DNA from 3 places in the Pantoea sp. ABR1s genome. Region 1 is predicted to be linked to each of the others. Evidence: predicted binding sites of a transcription regulator. Region 1 holds the regulator's gene; each other region holds the start of a gene.
What was found. The regulator PhoB, encoded in region 1, activates phosphate uptake and scavenging genes when phosphate is short. The targets are predictions, from matches to a motif close to CTGTCATAAAACTGNCNNAT.
Positions count from the first base shown of each region.

Region 2: a site for PhoB is predicted at 3,690-3,709, ahead of serA (phosphoglycerate dehydrogenase). Genes of this name have one in related genera too.
Region 3: a site for PhoB is predicted at 3,811-3,830, ahead of pitA (inorganic phosphate transporter PitA). Genes of this name have one in related genera too.

Region 1 is NZ_CM173823.1:3,148,284-3,156,487, reverse strand. It holds gene ACXKZD_RS14965 (AAA family ATPase) at 1-473, opposite strand, end outside; gene sbcD (exonuclease subunit SbcD) at 470-1,669, opposite strand; gene phoB (phosphate response regulator transcription factor PhoB) at 1,867-2,556, shown strand; gene phoR (phosphate regulon sensor histidine kinase PhoR) at 2,571-3,884, shown strand; gene ACXKZD_RS14945 (PstS family phosphate ABC transporter substrate-binding protein) at 3,904-4,824, shown strand; gene ACXKZD_RS14940 (cobalamin-independent methionine synthase II family protein) at 4,990-6,096, shown strand; gene brnQ (branched-chain amino acid transporter carrier protein BrnQ) at 6,488-7,807, shown strand; gene proY (proline-specific permease ProY) at 7,878-8,204, shown strand, end outside.
Region 2 is NZ_CM173823.1:772,348-780,551, forward strand. It holds gene argO (arginine exporter ArgO) at 118-741, shown strand; gene ACXKZD_RS03690 (oxidative stress defense protein) at 885-1,607, shown strand; gene ACXKZD_RS03695 (LysR family transcriptional regulator ArgP) at 1,864-2,769, opposite strand; gene rpiA (ribose-5-phosphate isomerase RpiA) at 2,952-3,611, shown strand; gene serA (phosphoglycerate dehydrogenase) at 3,891-5,129, shown strand; gene ACXKZD_RS03710 (5-formyltetrahydrofolate cyclo-ligase) at 5,474-6,067, opposite strand; RNA gene ssrS (6S RNA) at 6,160-6,342, opposite strand; gene zapA (cell division protein ZapA) at 6,382-6,711, opposite strand; gene ACXKZD_RS03725 (YecA/YgfB family protein) at 6,882-7,460, shown strand; gene pepP (Xaa-Pro aminopeptidase) at 7,507-8,204, shown strand, end outside.
Region 3 is NZ_CM173823.1:286,478-294,681, forward strand. It holds gene prlC (oligopeptidase A) at 1-113, shown strand, start outside; gene rsmJ (16S rRNA (guanine(1516)-N(2))-methyltransferase RsmJ) at 122-868, shown strand; gene uspA (universal stress protein UspA) at 919-1,356, opposite strand; gene uspB (universal stress protein UspB) at 1,773-2,108, shown strand; gene pitA (inorganic phosphate transporter PitA) at 2,146-3,648, opposite strand; gene ACXKZD_RS01355 (BaiN/RdsA family NAD(P)/FAD-dependent oxidoreductase) at 3,892-5,076, shown strand; gene ACXKZD_RS01360 (aldo/keto reductase) at 5,082-6,068, opposite strand; gene ACXKZD_RS01365 (hypothetical protein) at 6,361-6,558, shown strand; gene ACXKZD_RS01370 (hypothetical protein) at 6,560-7,387, shown strand; partial or broken gene ACXKZD_RS01375 (type I restriction endonuclease) at 7,420-8,204, opposite strand, start outside.

The sequences.
Region 1 (8,204 bases):
AACTGGCCTTGTGACAGCATCATCGAGCGGGTAAACCTTTCGAAATCGAGCCCGGAGAGGGTTTCGATCAGCTTCAGCTTGTCACCGACTTTATCGGCAACAATAGTGTTGTCAGCGCAGCGTGCCAGCTCAACGCGCGGTGCCTGAAGTTTGCCGTCGGCAGTGCCGCGCGCGCGGTTCTGGCTCCAGAAGGCGCGCCAGGCTTCTCCTTTGATCTCAAACTCCACCTCGGCCAGACATTCGGCACAGTCGCGGGTCATCAGCGCATTCTGGCTCTGTGAAATCGCGCCCAGGCGCGGTGTCTGGTGATAGAGCGCCAGGCAGATGGCGTCCAGCAGGGTGGTTTTACCGGCGCCGGTGGCACCGGTAATGGCGAACAGGCCGTTGCTGGCGAAAGGTTCGGCGCGGAAGTCGATGAACCATTCACCGCGCAGGGCATTGAGGTTTTTGAACCGTAGCGTGAGGATCTTCATTGGGTCTCTTCCATGGCGGCCAGCGTCTGGCGGAACAGGGTGGTCATCTCGGCAATTTGCTCTGGTTGCAGCTCCTCATCCAGCGCCAGCCGGCGGGCAAAGACCTCCTCCACCTTCAGCTCACTCAGGGTTTCGTTGTCGAGCCGCGCCAGGCTCTGTTGCCGCTGTTCACGGCTGCGGCGGAGCAACAGGACTTCGACCGGCAGCGTGGCGGTCAGGGTTTCTACCTGACGCTGCAGATCGCTGAGGTACTCCTGGGTGGTGACTTCGATGTCGAGCCAGGTCGGCTTCTCCTGCTCTGCCGTGCTGAAGGCATTTAACTGTTCTGCAATCTGCGCCAGCGATCCTTTCAGCACCTGCATCGGCTGCGCCTGTGGCACCACCAGCGGCGTGACCGATTGCAGGCCGCTGGTGGTGAGTTCCAGCAGGAAGACGCTTTTTTCTGTGCCCAGCTCGTCAAAGCTCAGCGGAATCGGTGAGCCGCTGTAGCGGATATGCTCGCTGCCCGCGACGCGCTGGGCGCGATGAATATGCCCCAGTGCGATATAGTCAGCCGCGGGAAACGCGCTGGCCGGGAAGGCATCCAGCGTCCCGATATAGATGTCGCGCACCGAATCGCTCTGGCTGACGCCGACGGTGGTGAGATGGCCGGTGGCGATAATCGGCAGTGCATGGCCCAGCGCCTGGGCGGCGGTGAATCGCTGCTGATAGTGGTGGGCGATCGCTTCCAGCAGCGAGGTCTGCTTGTCGCGTCCCGACTGACCCGCCCGGCTGCGCAGGATATCGCGCGGCCGCAGATAGGGAATCGCACACAGCAACGCGCCCGGCTCGCCCTGGCGGGTGTTGAGCAGCAGCACATCATCCTTCTCCTGCGGGGTGGCGATCACCCGGGTATTGAGACAGGCGAGCAGCTCACGCGACTCATTCAGCGTGGCAACGGAATCGTGGTTGCCCGCCAGCACAATCAGCTGACAGCCGCTGGGCTGCAGCGCCACCACAAAGCGGTTGAACATTTCGCGGGCGTAGCTGGGCGGTGTACCGGTATCAAACAGATCGCCTGCGATGATCAACGCATCCACCTGATGCTGTTCAATCTGGATCAACAGCCAGTCGAGAAATGCCTGATGTTCGGCTGCCCGACTTTTGTTGTAGAAGAACTGCCCCAGATGCCAGTCCGCAGTATGAATGATGCGCATGATGAGTCCCTGCCGTTGTGATTCGCCCGGCGATTATACTGGCTCTGCGGCCAAAGCAAAAAATTGTCGCTGCGCTGTCATAAATGATTACCAGTGAGGTTACAGGCAGGTTATGTTTTTCATAAAAGTGTCACAAATCTGACGCATAATGGCGCCGCGAATCTCAGTGACATCCGTCATAATCAGCAGGAGTAATAATGGCTAAGCGCATTTTGGTTGTGGAGGATGAAGCCCCCATCCGTGAAATGTTGTGTTTTGTTCTGGAGCAGAACGACTATCAGCCAATCGAGGCGGAAGATTATGACAGCGCCGTTGGCAAGCTGATTGAACCCTGGCCCGATCTGATTTTGCTGGACTGGATGTTACCCGGTGGCAGCGGTATTCAGTTTATCAAACATCTGAAACGCGAGGCGATGACACGCGATATCCCGGTGATGATGCTCACCGCGCGCGGCGAAGAGGAGGATCGGGTGCGCGGCCTGGAAGTGGGTGCCGATGATTACATTACCAAACCCTTTTCACCTAAAGAGCTGATGGCGAGGATCAAAGCGGTGATGCGCCGTATTTCGCCGATGGCCGTGGAAGAGGTGATTGAGATGCAGGGGCTGAGTCTGGATCCCTCCTCACATCGCGTGATGTCCGAAACCACGCCGCTGGAGATGGGTCCGACAGAATATAAGCTGCTGCACTTCTTTATGACCCACCCGGAACGCGTTTACAGCCGCGAACAGCTGCTGAACCACGTCTGGGGCACCAATGTGTATGTGGAAGATCGTACTGTCGATGTTCACATCCGCCGTTTACGTAAAGCGCTGGAAGTGTCCGGCCACGATCGCATGGTACAAACCGTTCGCGGAACAGGGTATCGTTTCTCTGCCCGCTACTAAACGGAGCCTTAACCGTGCTGGAACGCCTCTCCTGGAAGAGATTACTGACAGAACTGCTGCTGGTCTGTCTGCCCGCAGTGCTGCTGGGCCTGCTGTTCGGCGGTCTGCCCTGGTGGCTGCTACTGAGCGTGCTGACGGTGCTGTTGTGGCATTTTCACAATCTGATGCGGCTGTCGCACTGGCTGTGGCTCGACCGCACCATGACGCCACCGGCCGGGCGTGCCAGCTGGGAACCGCTGTTTTATGGTCTTTACCAGATGCAGCTCCGCAACCGGCGGCGACGGCGTGAACTGGGCAATCTGATTAAGCGTTTCCGCAGCGGTGCCGAGTCGCTGCCGGATGCGGTGATTCTGACTACCGAAGAGGGCACCATTTTCTGGTGTAACGGCCTGGCGCAGCAGCATCTTGGACTGCGCTGGCCGGAAGATAATGGCCAGAACATCCTCAATCTGCTCCGTTATCCGGAGTTCTCGCGCTATCTTCGCCAGCGCGATTTCGACAAGCCGCTGACGCTGGTGCTGAACAACAAACTTCACATGGAGTTCCGCGTCATGCCCTACAGCGAAGGGCAGTGGCTGCTGGTGGCGCGTGATGTCACGCAGATGCATCAGCTGGAAGGGGCGCGCCGCAACTTCTTTGCCAATGTCAGCCATGAATTGCGCACACCGCTCACGGTGCTGCAGGGCTATCTGGAGATGATGAACGACTCGGTGATGAGCGAGCCTTCGCGCAGCAAAGCGCTGCACACTATGTCGGAGCAGACGCGCCGCATGGACAGCCTGGTCAAACAGCTGCTGACGCTGTCGCGCATTGAAGCCGCGCCCGCAATCGATCTGAAAGAGAAGGTCGATGTGCCGGTGATGCTGAAACTTCTGCAGCATGAGGCGGCAACGCTGAGTGGTGGCCGTCACGACATCCATTTCCATACCGATCCCCATCTGAAAGTGTTCGGCAACGATGAACAGCTGCGCAGCGCCATCTCCAATCTGGTTTACAACGCGGTAAACCACACACCGGATGGCACGCGAATTGATATCAGCTGGCTGCGCGGCAAACAGGGGGCCATTTTCCGGGTGTGCGATAACGGGCCGGGCATCGCCTCAGAACATATTCCGCGTCTTACCGAGCGTTTCTACCGGGTCGATAAAGCGCGTTCGCGTGCGACCGGCGGCAGCGGGCTGGGGCTGGCGATAGTGAAACATGCTCTGAGCCACCATAACGCCCGGCTCGATATCACCAGCGTGCCGCACAAGGAGACCTGTTTTACCTTTACGCTGCCAGCGAGGTTGATTGTCAGCAGCGTGATGCAGGAGAATGCCGTTCATTAATCGCTGCCGGATCTCCCTGATGCGCATCCTTCTTTTGTTGATCGTTACTCTGCTGCCGGGCCTGGCACTGGCCCAGCCCGGCGCGCTCTCCGGCAATCTCAGCAGCGTCGGATCCGATACGCTGGGTTATCTGATGACGCTGTGGGGCGAAGATTTCAGTCGCCAGGCGCCGGGCGTCAATGTCCAGGTTCAGGCCTCCGGCTCTTCTACTGCGCCGACCGCGCTGGCGGCGGGTGCAGCACAACTCGGTCCGATGAGCCGCCCGATGCAGGCAGATGAACGCCAGGCCTTTGAGGCGCGCTACGGCTATCCGCCGCTGGCGGTTCCGGTGGCTATGGATGCGCTGGTGGTAGTGGTGAATCAGCGCAATCCGCTACAGCAGATTGAACCGCGACAGCTCGATGCCATCTTCTCGATTACCCGTCTGTGTGGCGCACACAGCGTGCCGCTGCGCTGGGGCGATCTCGGCTTAACCGGCGCGCAGTGGAGCAAACGGCCGATTCAGCGCTATGGACGTAACTCCGCCTCCGGCACATGGGGTTTCTTCAAGCAGCAGGCGCTGTGTAAAGGTGATTTTCGCAGCGACGTGGCGGAGTTTCCCGGCTCGGCCGCAGTGGTGCAGGCGGTGGCCGGTAATTCACGCAGCATCGGCTACGCCAGTTTTGGCTTTCATCTCAGCGGCGTAAAAATGCTGGCGGTGATGAATGATCAGGGGCAGGCGATTACCCCGGATGCCGATGCCATCCGCAGTGGCCGTTATCCCTGGGCGCGCCCGCTCTATCTCTACGTGAATAAAGCGCCCGGCAAACCTTTGCCGCCGCTGGTGGCCGCGTTTCTGCAGCAGGTACTTTCGGCGCAGGGACAGCGGCGGGTCAGTGAAGCGGGCTATCTGCCGCTCTCTGACAGTCAGATGACGCAGGCGCGCGCCGCGCTGCGTTAATCTCCCACACGTGAATTTTTTTCATCATCACTGAATTTTCTTCAGTTGCAGAAGAAAGCCGCTCATGCCACTCTGTGTTCAGACATGTAGCCATCCAGATGGCTATTTATATCAGGATGCAACTATTTCCTGCCGTCATTAATGGCAGGAGAGACAGGAGTGATCATGCAAAGAGAAACCGCCCCGTTCCGTGCCGATACCGTTGGCAGCTTTCTGCGTCCCGCCGCCATTAAGCAGGCGCGCGAACAGTTTGCAGCCGGAGAGATTGATGCGGCGGCCCTGCGTCAGGTTGAAGATGATGCGATTCGCGATGTGGTGGCGAAACAGCGGGAAAATGGCCTGAAAGTGGTCACTGATGGCGAATTTCGTCGCGGCTGGTGGCACTTCGACTTCTTCTATGGCCTGAATGGCGTAGAGCGCTATGAAGCGGAGCAGGGCATTCAGTTTAATGGCGTGCAGACCAAAGCGCATGGCGTGAAAGTGGTGAGCAAACTCGGTTTCCCGGCGGATCATCCGATGCTGGCGCATTTCCGCTTCCTGCAGAGTATTGCCGGTGATGCGGTGCCGAAGATGACCATTCCCAGCCCCAGCGTGCTGCACTTCCGTGGTGGCCGTAAGGTGATCGACGCGGAAGTCTATCCCGATCTGGCAGACTACTTCGACGATCTGGCGCAGACCTACAAAGCGGCTATTCAGGCGTTTTATGACGCGGGCTGCCGCTATCTGCAACTGGATGATACCGTCTGGGCTTACCTCTGTTCTGAAGATCAGAAGCGTGATATCCGTGCGCGTGGCGACGATCCTGACCAGCTGGCACAGACTTATGCTCAGGTGTTGAATAAAGCGCTGGAAGGTAAACCTGCCGATCTGACCGTGGGTCTGCATGTCTGTCGCGGCAACTTCCGCTCAACCTGGATCTCTGAAGGCGGCTATGGGCCGGTCGCAGAAATCCTGTTCGGCAGCGTCAACGTGGATGCCTTCTTCCTGGAGTATGACAACGCCCGTTCCGGCGGTTTTGAACCACTGCGTTACATTAAGCCAGGTCATCAGCAGGTGGTGCTGGGTCTGATTACGACCAAAGTGGGAGAACTGGAGGATCCAGCGCAGGTGAAAAACCGGCTGGAAGAGGCGGCGCAGTATGTCAGCCTGGATCAAATCTGCCTCAGTCCGCAGTGTGGTTTTGCCTCAACCGAAGAGGGCAACAGCCTGACCGAAGCGCAGCAGTGGCAGAAGATTCGCTTAGTGGTCGATATCGCGAATCAGGTCTGGTAGTGCTGTAACGTTGTGCAGACAGGCGCGTAAAACGCGCCTTTTGTGTATCTTCAGGCCCGTTTATGCGGGGATTTCTCGCGCTCTGTCTATTATTTAGGCACATCATCTTGTGTGCCTGCTGCAAAAATTAACGCTATCCACTGCCTTTTGAAAAAATGGCGGCATAACCTTCTGGTTTTCCGATCCCGTATTGCCTTTCACCGCTATAAACGTTTTACTTAGCGCCGTTGTCGATCCATCCCTCTGTGAACAGAATAAAAGCAGCTCAAATCACCTGTGCTTTACCCTGCGACGAGCATAATGCGCTGACATTTTCAGCCTGGTCGCGGTTTACACGCAGCGAGGGGACAACACTAACCCAACTTCCACCGCAACATCAGTGACAGGCCGTATGACACATCGTTTAACTTCGAAGGACATTCTCGCGCTGGGCTTTATGACATTCGCCCTGTTTGTTGGCGCGGGCAACATCATTTTCCCGCCCATGGTCGGTATTCAGTCTGGCGAACACGTCTGGACTGCCGCGATTGGTTTTCTGATTACCGCAGTCGGTCTGCCCGTGATGACCGTGATCGCGCTGGCCCGCGTCGGCGGCGGCGTGGATGCGCTCAGCACCCCGATTGGCAAGGTCGCTGGCATCGTGCTGGCCACCGTTTGCTATCTGGCTGTCGGGCCGCTGTTTGCCACACCGCGTACGGCCACGGTCTCGTTTGAGATGGGTATTGCCCCGCTGACCGGTGATGGCGCGCTGCCGCTGTTTATCTATAGCCTGATTTACTTCACGCTGGTGATTGGCGTATCGCTCTATCCCGGCAAGCTACTCGACACGGTAGGGCACTTCCTTGCGCCATTAAAAATTATTGCGCTGACCGTGCTGGGCGTTGCTGCCCTGGTGTGGCCTGCTGGCGGCACGGTTCCGGCTACCGCTGATTATCAGCGTGCGGCCTTTTCCAGCGGTTTCGTCAATGGCTATCTGACCATGGATACGCTGGGCGCGCTGGTATTTGGTATCGTAATTGTCAACGCCGCCCGTTCGCGTGGCGTCGATAATGCCGCGCTGCTGACCCGTTATACCGTGCTGGCAGGGTTAATCGCCGGTCTGGGCCTGACGCTGGTCTACCTCTGCCTGTTTAAGCTGGGCGCGGGCAGCGGTGCGCTGGTGGATCAAAACGCTAACGGCGCAGCGATTCTGCACGCGTATGTTCAGCACACCTTTGGCAACATGGGCAGCTTCTTCCTTGCCGCGCTGATCTTCGTCGCCTGTATGGTGACCGCCGTAGGCCTGACCTGTGCCTGTGCGGAATTTTTTGCGCAATACCTGCCGTTATCGTATAAAACGCTGGTGTTTATTCTGGGTCTGTTCTCCATGGTGGTGTCGAATCTCGGCCTGAGCCACCTGATTCAGATCTCCATCCCGGTACTGACGGCGATTTATCCGCCCTGTATCGTGCTGGTGGTGCTGAGTTTCACTCTCAACTGGTGGAATAAGAGCAGCCGGATTATCGCGCCAGCCATGTTAATCAGCTTGCTGTTCGGTATTGTTGATGCGATTAAAACCACCGGGTTTAAAGATTTGCTGCCCGCTTTCAGTCAGAATCTGCCGCTGGCCGATCAGGGTCTCGCCTGGTTGCCGCCGTCGCTGGTGATGCTGCTGATTGCCGCTGTTATTGATCGGGTGAAAGGGCCGGAACAGGTGACCGTTCACTCGTAGCAGAGAGCACTGATTTTTCTTTAACCACGGGCCTGCCCGTGGTTTTTTCATTTCACAGGTACAGGTTGTTATGCAAGAAACCAACAAGCTCAAACGCGGACTGAGCACGCGCCACATCCGCTTTATGGCGCTGGGATCGGCGATTGGCACCGGGCTGTTCTACGGTTCCGCTGACGCGATAAAAATGGCCGGACCGAGCGTGCTGCTCGCCTATATCATCGGCGGGGCAGTGGCTTACATCATCATGCGCGCACTGGGTGAGATGTCCGTTAATAATCCTCAGGCCAGCTCCTTCTCACGTTACGCGCAGGACTATCTTGGGCCGATGGCAGGCTACATCACCGGCTGGACGTACTGTTTTGAAATCCTGATCGTGGCGATTGCGGATGTCACGGCG
Region 2 (8,204 bases), 1.7 Mb from region 1:
GTGGGCGGCGTCTGTCGCCCATTCATTTTGCTAATCGCAGATTAATTCTTTCAATTTCCGCTAATCATCCTCTCTCTTTATACTTCTCCTCCTCTAACGATGTGAGGAAATAATCCTGTGTTATCTCTCTATTTTCAGGGGCTTGCCCTGGGCGCCGCGCTGATTCTGCCGCTGGGCCCGCAGAACGCTTTTGTGATGAATCAGGGCGTGAAGCGTCAATATCATCTGATGACGGCGGCCCTCTGCTCGCTGAGCGATATTCTGCTGATTTGCGGTGGGATCTTTGGCGGCAGTGCCTTGCTGAGCCAGTCTCCACTGCTGCTGATGGTGATCACCTGGGCGGGCGTAGCCTTTCTGTTGTGGTATGGCTGGGGCGCACTGCGTAGCGCTTTTCGCGGCGACGCCGATCTGGCGGATGGTGAGCCATTAAAGCAGAGCAGGGGACGCATTATCGCGACGCTGCTGGCAGTGACCTGGCTCAATCCGCACGTCTATCTCGATACCTTTGTGGTACTGGGCAGTCTTGGCGGTCAGTTGCCGACCACCACCGCGCGTCAGTGGTTTGCGCTGGGCACCATCAGTGCGTCGATCCTGTGGTTCTTTGGTCTGGCGCTGCTGGCCGCCTGGCTGTCACCACGCCTGCGCACCGCCAAAGCCCAGCGCATCATTAACCTGCTGGTGGGCGCGGTGATGTGGTTTATCGCCCTGCAACTGGCGCGCCAGGGCATTGCCGGATTTTGATCCCAACGTCGATCCGGTGCGGTTATTGCCGCGCGGAGGCCGAACTTTTGCCATAATGACCACTCAAAGCATGGCGCATACCGATGCGCTGTTGGGCTTCGCCGGTTGGAAGCCGTCATAGTACCTTTTCAAGGAGGACTTTCATGAAACTGAAAGCATTGGCTCTGGCCGCAATCATGAGCGCCGGGGCATTGCCTGGCGTATACGCTGATGAGTTACCGAACGGGCCACACGTGGTGACCTCAGGCAAGGCAACGGTCGATGCCCGTCCCGATATCGCCACGCTCTCTATCGTGGTGAACGTGTCGTCAAAAGATGCCGCAGATGCGAAAAAGCAGGCGGATAGCCGGGTTGCACAATATTTCGATTTTCTGCAGAAAAACGGCATTGAGAAGAAAGATATTGATGCGGCAAACCTGAGCACCCAGCCTGAGTACGATTACACCAAAGAGGGTAAATCCGTCCTGAAAGGCTACCGTGCGGTGCGTCAGGTGCAGGTAACCCTGCGTCAGCTGGACAAGCTGAATGATCTGCTGGACGGGGCGCTGAAGTCCGGTCTGAATGAGGTGCGTAGCGTCGAGTTAGGCGTGGCAAATCCGGAGAGTTACAAAGAGCAGGCGCGTAAAGCAGCGATTAAAAATGCGACGCAGCAGGCATCACAGCTGGCTGAAGGCTTTAACGCGAAGCTGGGATCGATCTACAGCATTCGTTATCAGGTCGCTAACTATCAGCCGATGCCGATGAACCGTATGTATAAAGCGGCTGCAGCGGCAGATACCTCGGCGCAGGAGACCTACGATCAGCAAAGCATCAACTTTGACGATCAGGTTGATGTGGTGTTTGAGATCAAGCCCAATACGCCATAGTGCAAAACGGGGCTGATGCCCCGTTAAGACTGCCGATGAATCTCAGGATCTGACCGCAATGAATAAATTCAAAGCGAAGGGAACATGGTCAGAGGAGGAAAGCGTCCCGCGCCATGGACGGCGCGGGCCGAGCGGCCAGGGATTGGCTTAAGCGCCTTTCCGATCTGACCTTGTTCCCTGAGCCAATCCATCCTTACAGCCGTTCGGGGCATAATTTGTCAGCAGTAAAAACGGGGCTTTCGCCCCGTTTTTGTTTTCAGGCTGCGACGTCATCCTGACGCAGCACCCGATGTCCATGCGCAATCAGCGCATCGGTCACCCGACGCATTAACCGGCTTTCCGGTGCAAAACGATGCCAGTAGAGCATCCGGCGCTGACACAAGCCTGGCGTCAGATCTATTAACTCACCGCTCGCCAGCTCACGCTCAATCTGCAGATGCGGGATCATACAGCAGGTCGAACCCTGTCGCGCCATCTGCACAAAGGCTTCAGAGGAGTTCACGATGTGGCAGGGCACACTGCCCGGTGAGAGATCAAAGTTCTGTTGCAGGAAGGCCTGATGCATATCATCAAGATGGTCAAACGCCACCGCAGGCGCTTTCAGCAGGGCAGAGCGGGTGACGCCGTTGGGGAAGAAGCGATCGGCAAAGTCACGCGACGCCACAAACAGGTAGTCGAGCGCACCGAGCTGATCCACCAGACAACTGGGCAGCGGCTGCGGCTGAATACTCACCGCACCCACCACTTCACCACGACGCAGACGCTCCTGGGTGCGGGTTTCATCTTCGACCTGCAGATTCAGGCGTACGGGTGAATCTGCCAGCACATCCTTCAGTGCAGGCAGCAGCCAGGTCGCCAGACTGTCGGCATTGACCGCCAGCGACAGCAGCAGTGGCGTGGTGCCACTGTTCTCATCGCCCAGCCACTCCTCTTCCAGCAGTTCCACCTGGTGCAGCAACGCCAGCAGTTTCTGACCCTGTTCGGTCGGACGTGGTGGCACCGTGCGCACCAGCAGCGGCTGACCAAACAGATTCTCCAGCTGCTTGATACGCTGTGAAACCGCTGACTGGGTGATACATAATTTTTGAGCGGCACGCTCAAATCCGCGTTCGCGGATCACTGAATCCAGCGCCTGAAGCGTTCGATAATCCGGGCGTTTCATTATTCTTCTCTCTCCTTCAGGATGGATGTCACTATGCCACAAAAGTATCACCTGTGATGGCTCTCTTGTTTTTTGTGGGCTGGCTTCCAAAGCGATAAATCCGCGTCGGTCAGCCGAGCATTTTCAGCAAGCCTTGTTTTATACTACGCGCACTTCGTTGTCGCACAGGTTTTAAACATACCATGACCCAGGATGAACTGAAAAAAGCCGTTGGCTGGGCTGCACTTGAGTACGTGCAGCCGGGCACCGTTGTTGGTGTGGGCACCGGATCCACCGCTGCCCACTTTATCGATGCGCTTGCCACGGTCAGGCATCAGATTGAAGGTGCCGTCTCCAGCTCGGATGCCTCAACCCAGAAGCTGAAGAGCCTGGGTATTCAGGTGTTCGACCTGAACGAGATTGACCTGCTGTCGGTGTACGTAGATGGCGCGGATGAGATCAACCCACAGATGCAGATGATCAAAGGCGGCGGCGCGGCGCTGACGCGCGAAAAGATCGTGGCCGCCGTGGCTGAAACCTTTATCTGTATCGCTGACGCTTCAAAAGAGGTCGATGTGCTGGGCCGTTTCCCGCTGCCGGTCGAGGTGATCCCGATGGCGCGCAGTTATGTGGCGCGTCAGCTGGTGAAAATGGGCGGCTTGCCTGAGTATCGTCAGAACGTGGTCACCGATAACGGCAACATTATTCTCGATGTGCATAATCTGCGCATTCTCGATCCCATTGAGCTGGAAAAAACCATCAACGCCTTGCCTGGCGTCGTGACCGTGGGCCTTTTTGCCGCGCGTGGTGCCGATATTGCACTGATTGGCGGGCCTGATGGCGTGAAAACCATCAAAAAATGATCTGTCCGGCGTCGATGCGGCGTCGGTTATTTCTGCCTGCAAATCATCTTTTCTCGCTGCGGTGAAATTTGGTGACTTATGTCACATAACCGTCATCGGCAGCGGGTTCGTTCTCTCTTCCAGTCCGACCTCCTTATTTTGTCCGGCAATGTGCTGCCGTCAGCCGCTGCCGTGCTGGCGGCCGGGCAATCGTTTGTATTGCCCGACGCGATTTTTTTGATATTTTGACAGAAGGCTGGCTTATGGTAGTCCTCATTGAATGCTGAATAGGATCGGGAAATGGCAAAGGTATCACTGGAAAAAGATAAGATTAAGTTCCTGCTGGTGGAAGGTGTCCATCAGAGCGCGCTGGAGAACCTGCGGGCTGCAGGCTATACCAACATCGAATTCCATAAGGGCGCACTGGACTCCGACGCGTTAAAAGCATCGATCCGTGATGCACACTTTATTGGTATCCGTTCCCGCTCCCAGCTCACTGAAGAGATTTTTGCGGCGGCTGAAAAGCTGGTCGCCGTTGGCTGTTTCTGTATCGGTACCAACCAGGTTGATCTGCAGGCGGCTGCCAGCCGGGGTATTCCCGTGTTCAATGCGCCGTTCTCAAATACCCGCTCGGTTGCGGAGCTGGTGATTGGTGAGATGCTGCTGATGCTGCGTGGCATCCCGGAAGCGAATGCGAAAGCACACCGTGGCATCTGGAATAAGATTGCCAAAGGCTCATTTGAAGCGCGTGGCAAAAAACTGGGTATTATCGGTTACGGCCATATCGGAATGCAGCTGGGCGTGCTGGCAGAAAGCCTGGGTATGCATGTTTTCTTCTACGACATTGAAAACAAGCTGCCGCTGGGTAATGCCACGCAGGTACGCCATCTGGCCGATCTCCTCAACATGAGCGATGTGGTCAGCCTGCACGTGCCGGAAACCGTCTCTACACAGGATATGATTGGTGCAGAGCAGCTGGCGCAGATGAAGCCTGGCGCGCTGCTGATTAACGCCTCACGCGGCACGGTGGTGGATATCCCGGCGCTGTGCGATGCGCTGGCCAGCAAGCATGTGGGTGGCGCAGCCATCGACGTCTTCCCGAGCGAGCCAGCTACCAACAGCGAGCCGTTTATCTCTCCACTGAGTGAGTTCGACAACGTGATCCTGACGCCGCACATTGGCGGCTCAACGGAAGAAGCGCAGGAGAACATCGGCATTGAAGTGGCGGGCAAGCTGGCGAAATACTCCGATAACGGCTCGACTCTCTCGGCTGTTAACTTCCCCGAAGTGTCACTACCGATTCACGGTATCAGCGCCAGTCGTCTGCTGCATATCCATGAGAACCGCCCTGGCGTGCTGACGGCCATCAACCAGATTTTTGCCGAGCAGGGCATCAACATCGCCGCCCAGTATCTGCAAACCTCGCCGTTTATGGGCTATGTGGTGATCGACATTGATGCAGAGCCGGAAGTGGCTGAGAACGCGCTGCAGCTGATGAAGGCGATTCCGGGTACCATCCGCGCCCGTCTGCTTTACTAAGCGCTACCAACCTGAACAGGCGCTTAGTTGCGTCTCTTCAGGTAGTTAATACAGGCTGTCCCGATTTGCTGTAAGACCGAGACTGCGAAGAGAACACGGTCAGATCGGAAAGATGCAAAAGCCGCCATCCATGGCATGCCCGTCCCGCGCGATTACGCACCTCATCCCTGAGGTGCGCCCGTAACCGGGCCAACGCGTTGCGTTGTTTAAAAACGTTCCCGGCGTTTTTATCCGGGCGGCGGGACGCTTTCCTCTTCTGACCATGTTCCCTGCGCGTTAAGCTATTTCATTGCTGCCAGATGCGCCCAGGTATGAGTTTTCACTTGTCTGCAAAAGCGACTCTTCTACTCCCACTGCCAGAGTTTTGATGGCGTCATTACCGCCGGCAAAGGCACATCCCATTCTGCCACCGGCAGGCTATCGACCTGCTGACAATCGTGTGCCAGGCCCACCGGCAAAAAACCGTGCTGCCGCCAGTTCTGCAGGGTGCGATCGTAGAAGCCGCCGCCCATCCCCAGACGCTGTCCATGCTGATCAAACGCTACCAGTGGCACCATCATCAGATCCAGTTGATCAAGGGTGATCACCTGCCGGATATCCAGCGGCGGTTCAGGAATGCGCAGCTTATTTTTGAGCAATGGGGTATCGGGCGAGTAGCGCAGAAACAACAAATTACCGGGGGAGAAGGGGTGTAAAACCGGCAGACAGACCGTTTTCTTCAGATGCCAGAGGCGGGCAATCAGCGGACGGGTATTCAGTTCGCCATCCACCGACAGAAACAGGGCGATATTGCGCGCTTCAGTCACCGGGGCGTAGTTGAGCGCATGTTCAGCGAGCTGCTCAGCGGCCTGCGTTTGCTGCTCATCGGTAAGTGCCCGTCGCAGATGTCGCACATGCTGGCGAATCGCCTGACGCTGGGTCATTGAAGGTTCAGACATGGAAGGTTCAGACATGATTTCCCCGCCGGATAAGTCGCTGTTGAGCGACTATAACATGTCAGTCAGGGGAAAAAAGCAGGACTACAGGAAGAGAGATCTCCGAGATGCCGCCGTAGGCTGTAACCCTTGAACCCTTGGTTCAAGGTGAACATGCCGTCATAACCATCAGGCTTCTCGGACGAACCGAGCATGCACACAGGTTACGAGCGTCACATTCTGTTTTTTCGAAATATCGGCTCAGGGGACTGGCCCACATGCAAACATCTCAGAGAAAATTTACCTCACCGTTACTTAAGTATAGCAACCATGAAGTTTTATTCGAACTTCGCACCCTCACGCTCAGAGATGCGACCCTGCTCAACTAATGCCTGTTCAATCGTCTGCTGCAACATACGGATACGCTGTTCCATATTAGCAGCATAATCACGCGTTTTCACTTTCTCTTGCGCCAGCTCGTGGCAGACGTTTAACGCGGCGATGAACACCAGTTGTTCTGTATTGGTGACTCTAGTGCGAACTTTTAGATCTTGCAACCGTTGATTGAGATCTTCAGCCGCGCTATTGAGCGCATCTTGCTGCTCTGGCGGACAATTTACTCTCAACGAACGACCAAAAATTTGTAAATCTACCGGTTGTGCAGACATGCCACCTTCCTGACTGATTACTTCGCTCGCAACTCCCTTAGCAGTCAATGGCTTGGGAGGCGGGCAACTATATAGACCCACGAAATAAGATACAACCCCTTTTCTGGAAACCTTGAGGCAGCTAGTGGTAGCATAACACGAACTTATTCTGCCAACGACGATGAAAACTTATGTCCTTACAGAACGCAACCCCCGATTACAACGCGCTCGCGGCGGTGCTCTCACAGCAGGGTGTTGGAATGACGCCCGCAGAAATGCACGGCCTGCTGAGTGGCATCCTCTGCGGTGGGAACCAGGACACCAGCTGGAAGACGCTGGTACACGATCTGGCTAACGAAGGCATGGCGTTTTCACACACTCTTGCCGTGCCGCTGGCGGAACTACACGAGCATACGGCGACTACGCTGGAAGATGAAGGCTTCCTGTTTCAGCTGCTGCTGCCTGCTGACGACGACATCACTGTATTTGACCGTGCCGACGCGCTGGCGGGCTGGGTTAACCATTTTCTGCTCGGCCTGGGCGTAACACAGCCTAAACTGGATAAAGTCACCGGCGAAACCGGCGAAGCAATCGATGATCTGCGCACCATCGCACAGCTCGGTTACGAAGAAGATGAAGACCAGGAGGAGCTGGAGCAGTCGCTGGAGGAGGTGATTGAGTATGTACGTGTCGCCGCGCTGCTGTGCCACGATACGTTCACCCGCCCGCAGCCAACCGCGCCAGAAGTGCAAAAACCGACGCTACACTAATTTCAGGTCAACGAGTTTAACCGGTCAGTTTACAGGGAGTGCAGAGATGATTTCACTGGAACGATTCCTGCAGCGTCGTCAGGCGCTGCTGGCGAAGATGGTGCCTGGGAGCGCAGCGTTAATCTTTGCTGCGCCAGAAGTGATGCGCAGTAATGACACCGAATATCCGTTCCGCCAGAGCAGCGACTTCTGGTATTTCACCGGTTTTAACGAGCCGCAGGCGTTGCTGGTGCTGATCAAAAGCGATGAGAATCATAACCACAGCGTGTTGTTTAACCGCGTGCGCGATCCTGCGGCGGAAACCTGGTCTGGCCGTCGCCTGGGTCAGGAGGCCGCACCCGACAAACTGGGCGTCGATCGCGCTTTACCCTGGAATGATATTGGTGATCAGCTGCACCTGCTGCTGAATGGCCTGGATGTGGTTTACCATGCGCAGGGCGAATATGCCCACGCGGACACACTGGTGTTCAGCGCGCTGGATAAGCTACGTCGCGGCTTCCGCCAGCATCTCAGTGCGCCCGATACCCTCACTGACTGGCGTCCCTGGGTGCATGAGATGCGCCTGTTTAAAGATGCGGATGAGATTGAACTGTTACGTCGCGCCGGGAAAATCAGTGCACTGGCGCATACCCGCGCCATGCAAGCCTGTCGGCCAGGCCTGTTCGAGTATCAGCTCGAAGGGGAAATTCAGCACGAATTTAACCGTCACGGTGCGCGTTTTCCCTCCTATAACACCATTGTGGG
Region 3 (8,204 bases), 1.2 Mb from region 1:
ATAACATCCTGACGCGTGGCGGTTCTGAAGAGCCGATGGAACTGTTCAAACGCTTCCGTGGCCGTGAACCGAAGCTCGATGCGATGCTGGAACATTACGGCATTCAGGGATAAGTCGGTTCGTGAAAATCTGTTTGCTCGATGAATCAGGCGCCGGAGACGGCGCCTTATCGCGTTTAGCGCAGCGCTGGCAGCTGGAGCACGATGAAGACGCACTGCTGGCGCTGGTGCAGACCCCGACGCACCTTGAATTGCGCAAGCGTGATGAGCCAAAGCTGGGCGGCATTTTTGTTGATTTCGTCACTGGCGCGATGGCCCATCGCCGTCGCTTCGGCGGTGGACGCGGCGAAGCCGTCGCCAAAGCGGTCGGCATCAAAGGCGGTTATCTGCCGGATGTGGTCGATGCCACCGCCGGGCTGGGACGAGATGCGTTTGTACTGGCGGCGCTGGGTTGCCGGGTGCGAATGCTGGAGCGTCATCCTGTTGTCGCTGCGCTGCTGGAAGATGGATTGCAGCGCGGGTATCAGGATGCGGAAATTGGCCCCTGGCTGCGCGATCGGCTGACGCTGATTCATGCGGCCAGCGCGCAGGCGCTGGGGGATATCACGCCGCCGCCGGATGTGGTCTATCTCGATCCGATGTATCCCCATCGCCAGAAAAGTGCGCTGGTGAAAAAGGAGATGCGGGTGTTTCAGTCGCTGGTGGGGCCGGATGAAGATGCTGACGCATTACTGGAACCCGCTCGCCGGCTGGCGAAGAAACGCATCGTGGTTAAACGGCCAGACTATGCAGCGCCGCTGGCGGGTATTGTGACGCAGGCGGCCGTGGTAACCAAAAGCCATCGCTTTGATATTTACCCACCGCTTTAAAGCATAAAAAAGCCGGCTCTGCGCCGGCTTTAATCATTTATACGGCGAAATTACGCCTCGTCTTCATCGCGCAGCGGCACAATCAGCATGTCGATATGCACGGTGTTGATCAGCTGACGGGCTGAGGACATCAGCTTGCTCCAGAAATCCTGATGATGACCACATACTACAAGGTCAACGTCATATTTTCTGATCGCGTCAACCAGTACCTGGCCGAGGTCGCCACTGCCGCTCAGCGTCTCACTGATCGGGTAGCCCGCCGCATCTGACAACCCTTTCAGCGCCGCATGCGTCTCTTCAGAGATACGCTTCTGCATATCCCCTAAGTTGACATCAATCAGGCCGGTGTAGAGGTCGGAGTAATTGACATCAACGTGAATCAGGGAAATTCTGGCATCGTACGGACGAGCCAGCGAGACGGCCTTATCCACCAGCAACTGGCTTTCGGGAGAAAGGTCTACTGCAATCAGGATATGTTTATAAGCCATGATAAAACTCCTTTCACGAGGTTAAGGATGGCATCCGGTGTTCCTGCCGCGTCACAGCTTAGCGAAATCCCTTGCGCGAGCGGGCGATGAGCGCCACCAAAGTGTCTACCTGCATTGCAGGTGATGATGTTGTTATGTCCTCAGTATAGCCTTCTCCCACTGTAAATGCTGCCGTTGCCGCCTGGCTTATGAATAAGATCAAGGCTATGCCAGATTTACTCGCGCTGAACGAAAATCATCGTTGGAAAAAATGTAAAGATTTCTCCTACACTGAAAAAAGGCGGTCCGATTCGCAACCGCTCAGGGGGTCGAAAAACTTTCGCAGTCCGGTGATTCAGTGGCTGGTTATTTCTGCAGGTGGACTCAGTGTCTGACGCTGGGCCTGTTGCTGCGATTCCAGCCGGGAGGGGGAGAATATGATCAGCACTATTGCGCTTTTTTGGGCGCTTTGCGTGGTGTGTATCGTGAATATGGCGCGCTATTTTTCATCCCTGCGCGCTCTGCTGGCGGTCTTACGCGGTTGTGATCCGCTGCTGTATCAGTATGTCGATGGGGCGGGTTTTTTCACCTCTCATGGCCAGCCGAGCAAGCAGGTGCGGCTGGTCACTTATATCTGGGCAAAGCGCTATCTCGATCATCATGACGATGAGTTTATCCGGCGCTGCGAGCGGGTGCGGGGGCAGTTTATGCTGACCAGTGCGCTGTGCGGACTGGTGGTCATCAGTCTGGTGGCGCTGGCGATCTGGCATTAAAAAAGGGCGACTTGCGTCGCCCTTTTTTTTGCTGGCATCACACCAGTTTTAAGGCAATCCAGTAGAGCGAACCTGACAGCAGAATACAGACCGGCAGGGTGAAGATCCACGCCATGGCGATGTTCTTGATGGTCCGGCTCTGCAGCCCGCCACCGTCGACCAGCATGGTACCGGCAACCGATGAGGAGAGGATATGCGTGGTGGAGACGGGCATGCCGGTATAGCTGGCGACGCCAATCGACAGCGCTGCTGTCACCTGTGCTGACATTCCCTGCGCATAGGTCATGCCTTTTTTACCAATCTTCTCACCAATGGTGGTGGCAACACGACGCCAGCCAATCATGGTGCCGATGCCCAGCGCCAGCGCGACGGCCACAATAATCCAGATAGGCGCATACTCGATGGTGCCAAGCAGGTCGCTTTTCAGCTTATTGAGGAAGCGTTTGTCATCTGGCGAGGTTTCCTGCAGACGAGCCGCTTTATCGGCGGTATCGGAGATACACAGCAGCAGACGACGCATCTGACCGCGCTGATCAACCGTCAGCTGATCGTAGCTCTGCAGGTTATTCAGCAACACCTGCGCACCCTGTACCGCCTGTAATGCGCGCGCGCTGTCACAGTGGAACTCCTGCGGGCTGGTTGCTGGCACTTCTTCCGGCGTGGGCAGCTTAGGCGGTGCCATCTGGATGATGTGGGTCAGCGAGGCGTTATGCTGCTGATAATACTGCTCCAGGTGATTGACTGCATCGCGGGTTCGCGTGATGTCGTAACCGGAGGCATTCATATTCACCACGAAACCAGCAGGTGCCACGCCAATCAGGACCAACATGATCAGGCCGATCCCTTTCTGACCGTCATTCGCACCGTGGGAGTAACTCACGCCAATTGCCGAAACAATCAGGGCGATACGGGTCCAGAACGGCGGCTTTTTCTTGCCGTCGATCTTCTCACGGTCAGCAGGCGTCATATGAATACGCGCACGCTTTTTGGTATTGCTCCAGTAGCGACGCAGTATAAAGATTAAGCCGCCCGCCATCACCAGGCCGACAATCGGCGACAGGATCAGAGAAAGGAAGATGTTCAGCACTTTCGGGATGTTGAGCGCATCAACCACCGAGGTTCCGCTCATCAGGGCGTTGGTCAGACCGATACCGATAATGGCGCCGATCAGCGTATGGGAGCTGGAGGCCGGCAGACCGAGATACCAGGTGCCGAGGTTCCAGATAATCGCCGCCAGCAGCATAGAAAACACCATGGCGAGACCGTGAGCCGATCCAACATTTAACAACAGATCGGTGGGAAGCATATGAACAATAGCGTAAGCGACACTCAATCCACCGAGCAGCACGCCAAGGAAGTTAAATACACCCGCCATGACCACAGCAAGCTGGGCACGCATGGCACGCGTATAGATGACCGTCGCAACTGCGTTGGCCGTGTCGTGGAAACCGTTGATCGCTTCGTAAAACAATACAAACAGCAGGGCAAGAACCAATAACAGGCTAGTACTGAGGTCTAGACCAGCAAACAGATGTAGCATAAACGTTACGCCATTTTTGGAGGACATGAACGCGGCGCATTATCCGCGACAACGTGCTGTATGGGAAAGGAAAATATAGCGCTAATTTAACCTTTCGATGTAAGGCGGAAGGGTAACTCAGAGAAAAAGGGTTAGATATTAGACAGATACAATATGACACATTTGCGGCATTTTTTTGACGCTGGCGTCTCAGTGAGCAGATCACTACAATCTGCGCCTTTCCAGTTAAGTGAGCGAGTCGTAGTGGAACAGTTTGACGTTATCATCATTGGTGCCGGTGCCGCAGGGCTGTTCTGCGCCGCCCAGGCCGGGCAGCGGGGACGCCGCGTGTTACTGCTGGATAACGGCAAAAAGCCGGGACGTAAAATTCTGATGTCTGGCGGTGGCCGCTGCAACTTCACCAATCTCTACACCGAACCGGCGGCGTATCTGTCGCACAATCCTCATTTCTGTAAATCGGCGCTGGCGCGTTATACCCAGTGGGATTTTATCGATCTGGTTAACCGCCACGGTATCGCCTGGCATGAGAAAACCCTGGGCCAGCTCTTCTGCGACGACTCCGCCCAGCAGATTGTCGATCTGCTGCTGGCCGAATGTGACAAGGGCAATGTCACCCTGCGGCTGCGCAGTGAAGTGCTCAGTGTGGCGCGCGATGAAAGCGGCTATACCCTGCAACTTAACGGCAGCACGGTTCAGGCGGAGAAGCTGGTCATCGCCAGCGGCGGTCTGTCGATGCCAGGCCTGGGCGCCACGCCGTTTGGCTATAAAATAGCGGAGCAGTTCGGGCTGAGCGTCTTCCCGACGCGGGCGGCGCTGGTGCCCTTTACCCTGCACAAACCGCTGCTGGAGCAGTTGCAGACGCTGTCAGGCGTCGCGCTGGAGACCACTATCGATGCGCAGGATGGCACCCGCTTCAAAGAGGCGATGCTGTTTACCCACCGCGGCCTCTCCGGCCCGGCGGTGTTACAAATCTCCAGCTACTGGCTACCCGGAGAATTCGTCACCATCGATCTGTCGCCTGCCACGCCGCTTGAGGCGTTTCTGACGGCGCAGCGTGAAGCACACCCGAATCTCAGCCTGAAGAACAGCCTGGCGAAAATCCTGCCGAAGCGTCTGGTGGAAGTATTACAGGCGCTGAAGGTGGTGCCGGATATCACCCTGAAGCAGCTCAACAGCAAACAGCAAACCGAGCTGGCGCAGACGCTGCACGCCTGGCGCATTCAGCCAAACGGTACCGAGGGATATCGAACTGCTGAAGTGACACTGGGCGGCGTGGATACCACACAGCTCTCCTCGAAAACGATGGAGGCGCGTGCGGTGCCGGGACTTTACTTTATTGGTGAAGTGGCTGATGTCACCGGCTGGCTGGGCGGCTATAACTTCCAGTGGGCGTGGAGTTCCGCCTGGGCCTGCGCCCAGGCGTTGTAAGGCGCTTACCAGCGCTGATGCACGTAAGGCGCGATCTTCTCCTGATAGATCTGCTTCAGCGCCGCCATCGTATCTGCAGAGAGCGCATCGACATCGCTGGCGCGGGCATTGGCTTCAGCCTGTTCGCGGTTTTTCGCGCCAGGGATCACCACGCTGACATCTTCGTTCATCAGTATCCAGCGCAGGGCAAACATCGCCATGGTGGTGTCGCCAGTGACAAAGCGGCGAATCTCTTCAACCGCCTCCAGCGCCACCTCATAAGGTACGCCGGAAAAGGTCTCGCCCTTATCGAACGCTTCGCCATTACGATTAAAGGTGCGGTGGTCGTCAGCGGCAAACACGCTATCGGCACGCATTTTGCCGGTCAGCAGGCCCGACGCCAGCGGCACGCGGGCGATGATCGCCACATCACGGCGTTTCGCTTCACGCAGCAGCAGTTCAGCCGGACGCTGGCGGAAAATGTTGTAGATCAGCTGAATTGACGAGACGTTTGGAAACTCCAGCGCCTTCAGACCTTCTTCAACTTTCTCAACGGAGACACCGTAGTGACGGATTTTTCCGGCAGCGACCATCTCATCCATCACCGCAAAGACGTCCGGGTTGTAGTAGACCTCGGTCGGCGGGCAATGCAGCTGCACTAAATCCAGCGTGTCGGTTTGCAGGTTCTCGCGTGAACGGTCAATAAAGGCGTTGAGGTTTTCAGCATTGTAACCTTCAGCCACATGTGGCGAGAGGCGACGCCCCAGCTTGGTTGCCACAAACGGACGTTCACCGCCGCGCTGATTCAGCACCTCTGCGATGATTTTTTCGGAACGGCCATCGCCATAGACATCGGCGGTATCAATAAAGGTAATGCCCGCATCCAGCGCAGCATTCAGCGCGGCTTTGGCATCCTCCATGCTCACTTCCCCCCAGGTTCCGCCAATGGCCCATGCGCCAAAGCCAATTTCGGAGACGCGCTGACCGGTACGGCCCAGTGTTCGTAGTTTCATGCAAACATTCCTCGATGCGTTTCAGACAGGGTGACAGAAAGCGGCTAACCAATGAGCTTAGCGCTTCCTGGCAGAGAGGCGATGTGACGTCGTTGCAGACCTGCACGGTAAAAATACGATGCTGCTACGCCATGCTGCTGGTTACGTTGAAGATTTCAGCGGAAAACGGCATGGGCAAGGTGACTACCGCTTCGCTAATTAATTGATTTTAAGAAATTTCACCCGAAATTAAACAGGCGAGAGTGTGGATTCGGTCACATACTTCAATTTTAAGGCCAACAAGTGGATCGCTATGTTTAAATTTGTTAAGTCGGTCTTTGCCAGTCCGGATAAGTTTCTGCAGATCATGACCCGTCAGGATATCAACGACTCGATCGCTGAAGGTGAGCGCATCATTATTGATGAAAACGGCAATATCTCGGTCAACACGCTGAGCGAGGAAGTCCATGAAGATTTTGCCCGCCACGTGAATACGTTAAAGGGAGTGTGAGGTGGGTACCGCAATATTTATGGTGTTGATGGTCAGTGGTTACTGGTACACCAGCCGTGATTTGAACAGCCGCTTTAAAATCCGTCGTTCGTCGGGCTGGGATGTCTATTTCCTGGTCGCGCTTTACGGTTGTATTTTCGTCCTGCAGGGTGTGTTTGCGACCGGTATCATCTGGCTGGTGCTGCTCTGTATCTCCGGCATCGCCAACGCCGTCCAGATGATCCCCGGCGTCCACCTGAAGTGGCAGGTGGAGTTTATGAACTGGAGTTTCCTGGGCATCCAGGCTCCGGTGGTGATCATGCTCACCTTTGCCATTCTTCTCTGCCTTTACCGCTCAAACTGGGCAGGCAGTGCACGACTGAACGTCTCCGGTCGTAAAGACCTCTATCAGCAGCTGTCACGCTCTAATGGTGTGGAGCAACTGTTATTTCAGTGCATGGAAGAGGGCGAACTGGCGTGGATTACAATGAAGTCGCGCCGCATTTACATCGGCATGATCCATGCTTCGACTTTTGAATATGAGAGCACCAAAAATATCGTGCTGATCCCGATGCTGAGCGGATATCGCGACAGCAAGACGCTGAAGCTGGCGGTGGAACATAACTACAGCAAGTGGTACGCCGAGCACGACATCACGCTCGACTCGAAACCCAAAGATGCGATGTCGTTCCGTAAAGTGATCATGGTTGACCAGATTGAGAGTCTGTCGCTGTTCGACCCGGCCAGTGCGGCTGCGCTTTCGATGGGACATCCGCAGGAAGTGGAGAAGAGCCAGGGTAATGACGATGCGGACAGCCCGGACGATAAAAGCCGGGATGCTGCGGGTTAATTGAGCCAGGACAGCATCCTGGCTCCTGGCTATCAACAATATTGCTTCGCTGCATCCCTTAACAGATCTGTGAAGTTGTAGATATCGTTGAGTGATGTAATCGGATGGCGAGTCTCTTTTTTCTCGCCATCAAACATCCCGATATATAGCTGACTGCGATTGAAGTGAAGTCGACAAATTGGCTTACGATTGTTGTCATCGATTAAAATACCAAGATAACTTTGAGTATCCCGGAAAGTGATACGCTGAGGTTCAATAACTTTTCGGATTATTGATTTTATGATGTGAAACCCTTCTATCTCCATTTCTGTAGTGACAATCATGCCGCTTTCAGCCTCGTTCTTGTCACTGCTGCTTTTTGCCGAATCCTCGTTATTAGGTTGTGGCGAAACCATCGCTCCACCGCTGATCGCGGATTTGAGTCTTTCATTCACCTGATCATTTAGCCACTGAGTAGCAGCTTTTTTAGTCAGTACAGAGAATTGCTCTCTGACTTTCTGCGTGAGTATGCCGTCATATACACGTGAGGCAAAAAGTTTAACGAAGTCTTCATCGGGTTCACTGAACTGACTGGAAATCATCTTCTTTATCTGGCTGATAAATTTAAGTTCACCAGCTGCACTGACAATCGAATCAACATCAAAAGCACTTTTGGTGAGCTTAACCAGCTCTGGAACCACGTGTTCATCAATATCCAGCAAATCCAGTTCTAAAAATGGCTTTTCATCCATTTTGTTCGGCGCATCCAGATCGGTAAAAAATTTATAGAGCTGGCCATTTGTTAAAATGGAAATTCGCGCGTTAGTCACATGGAAGT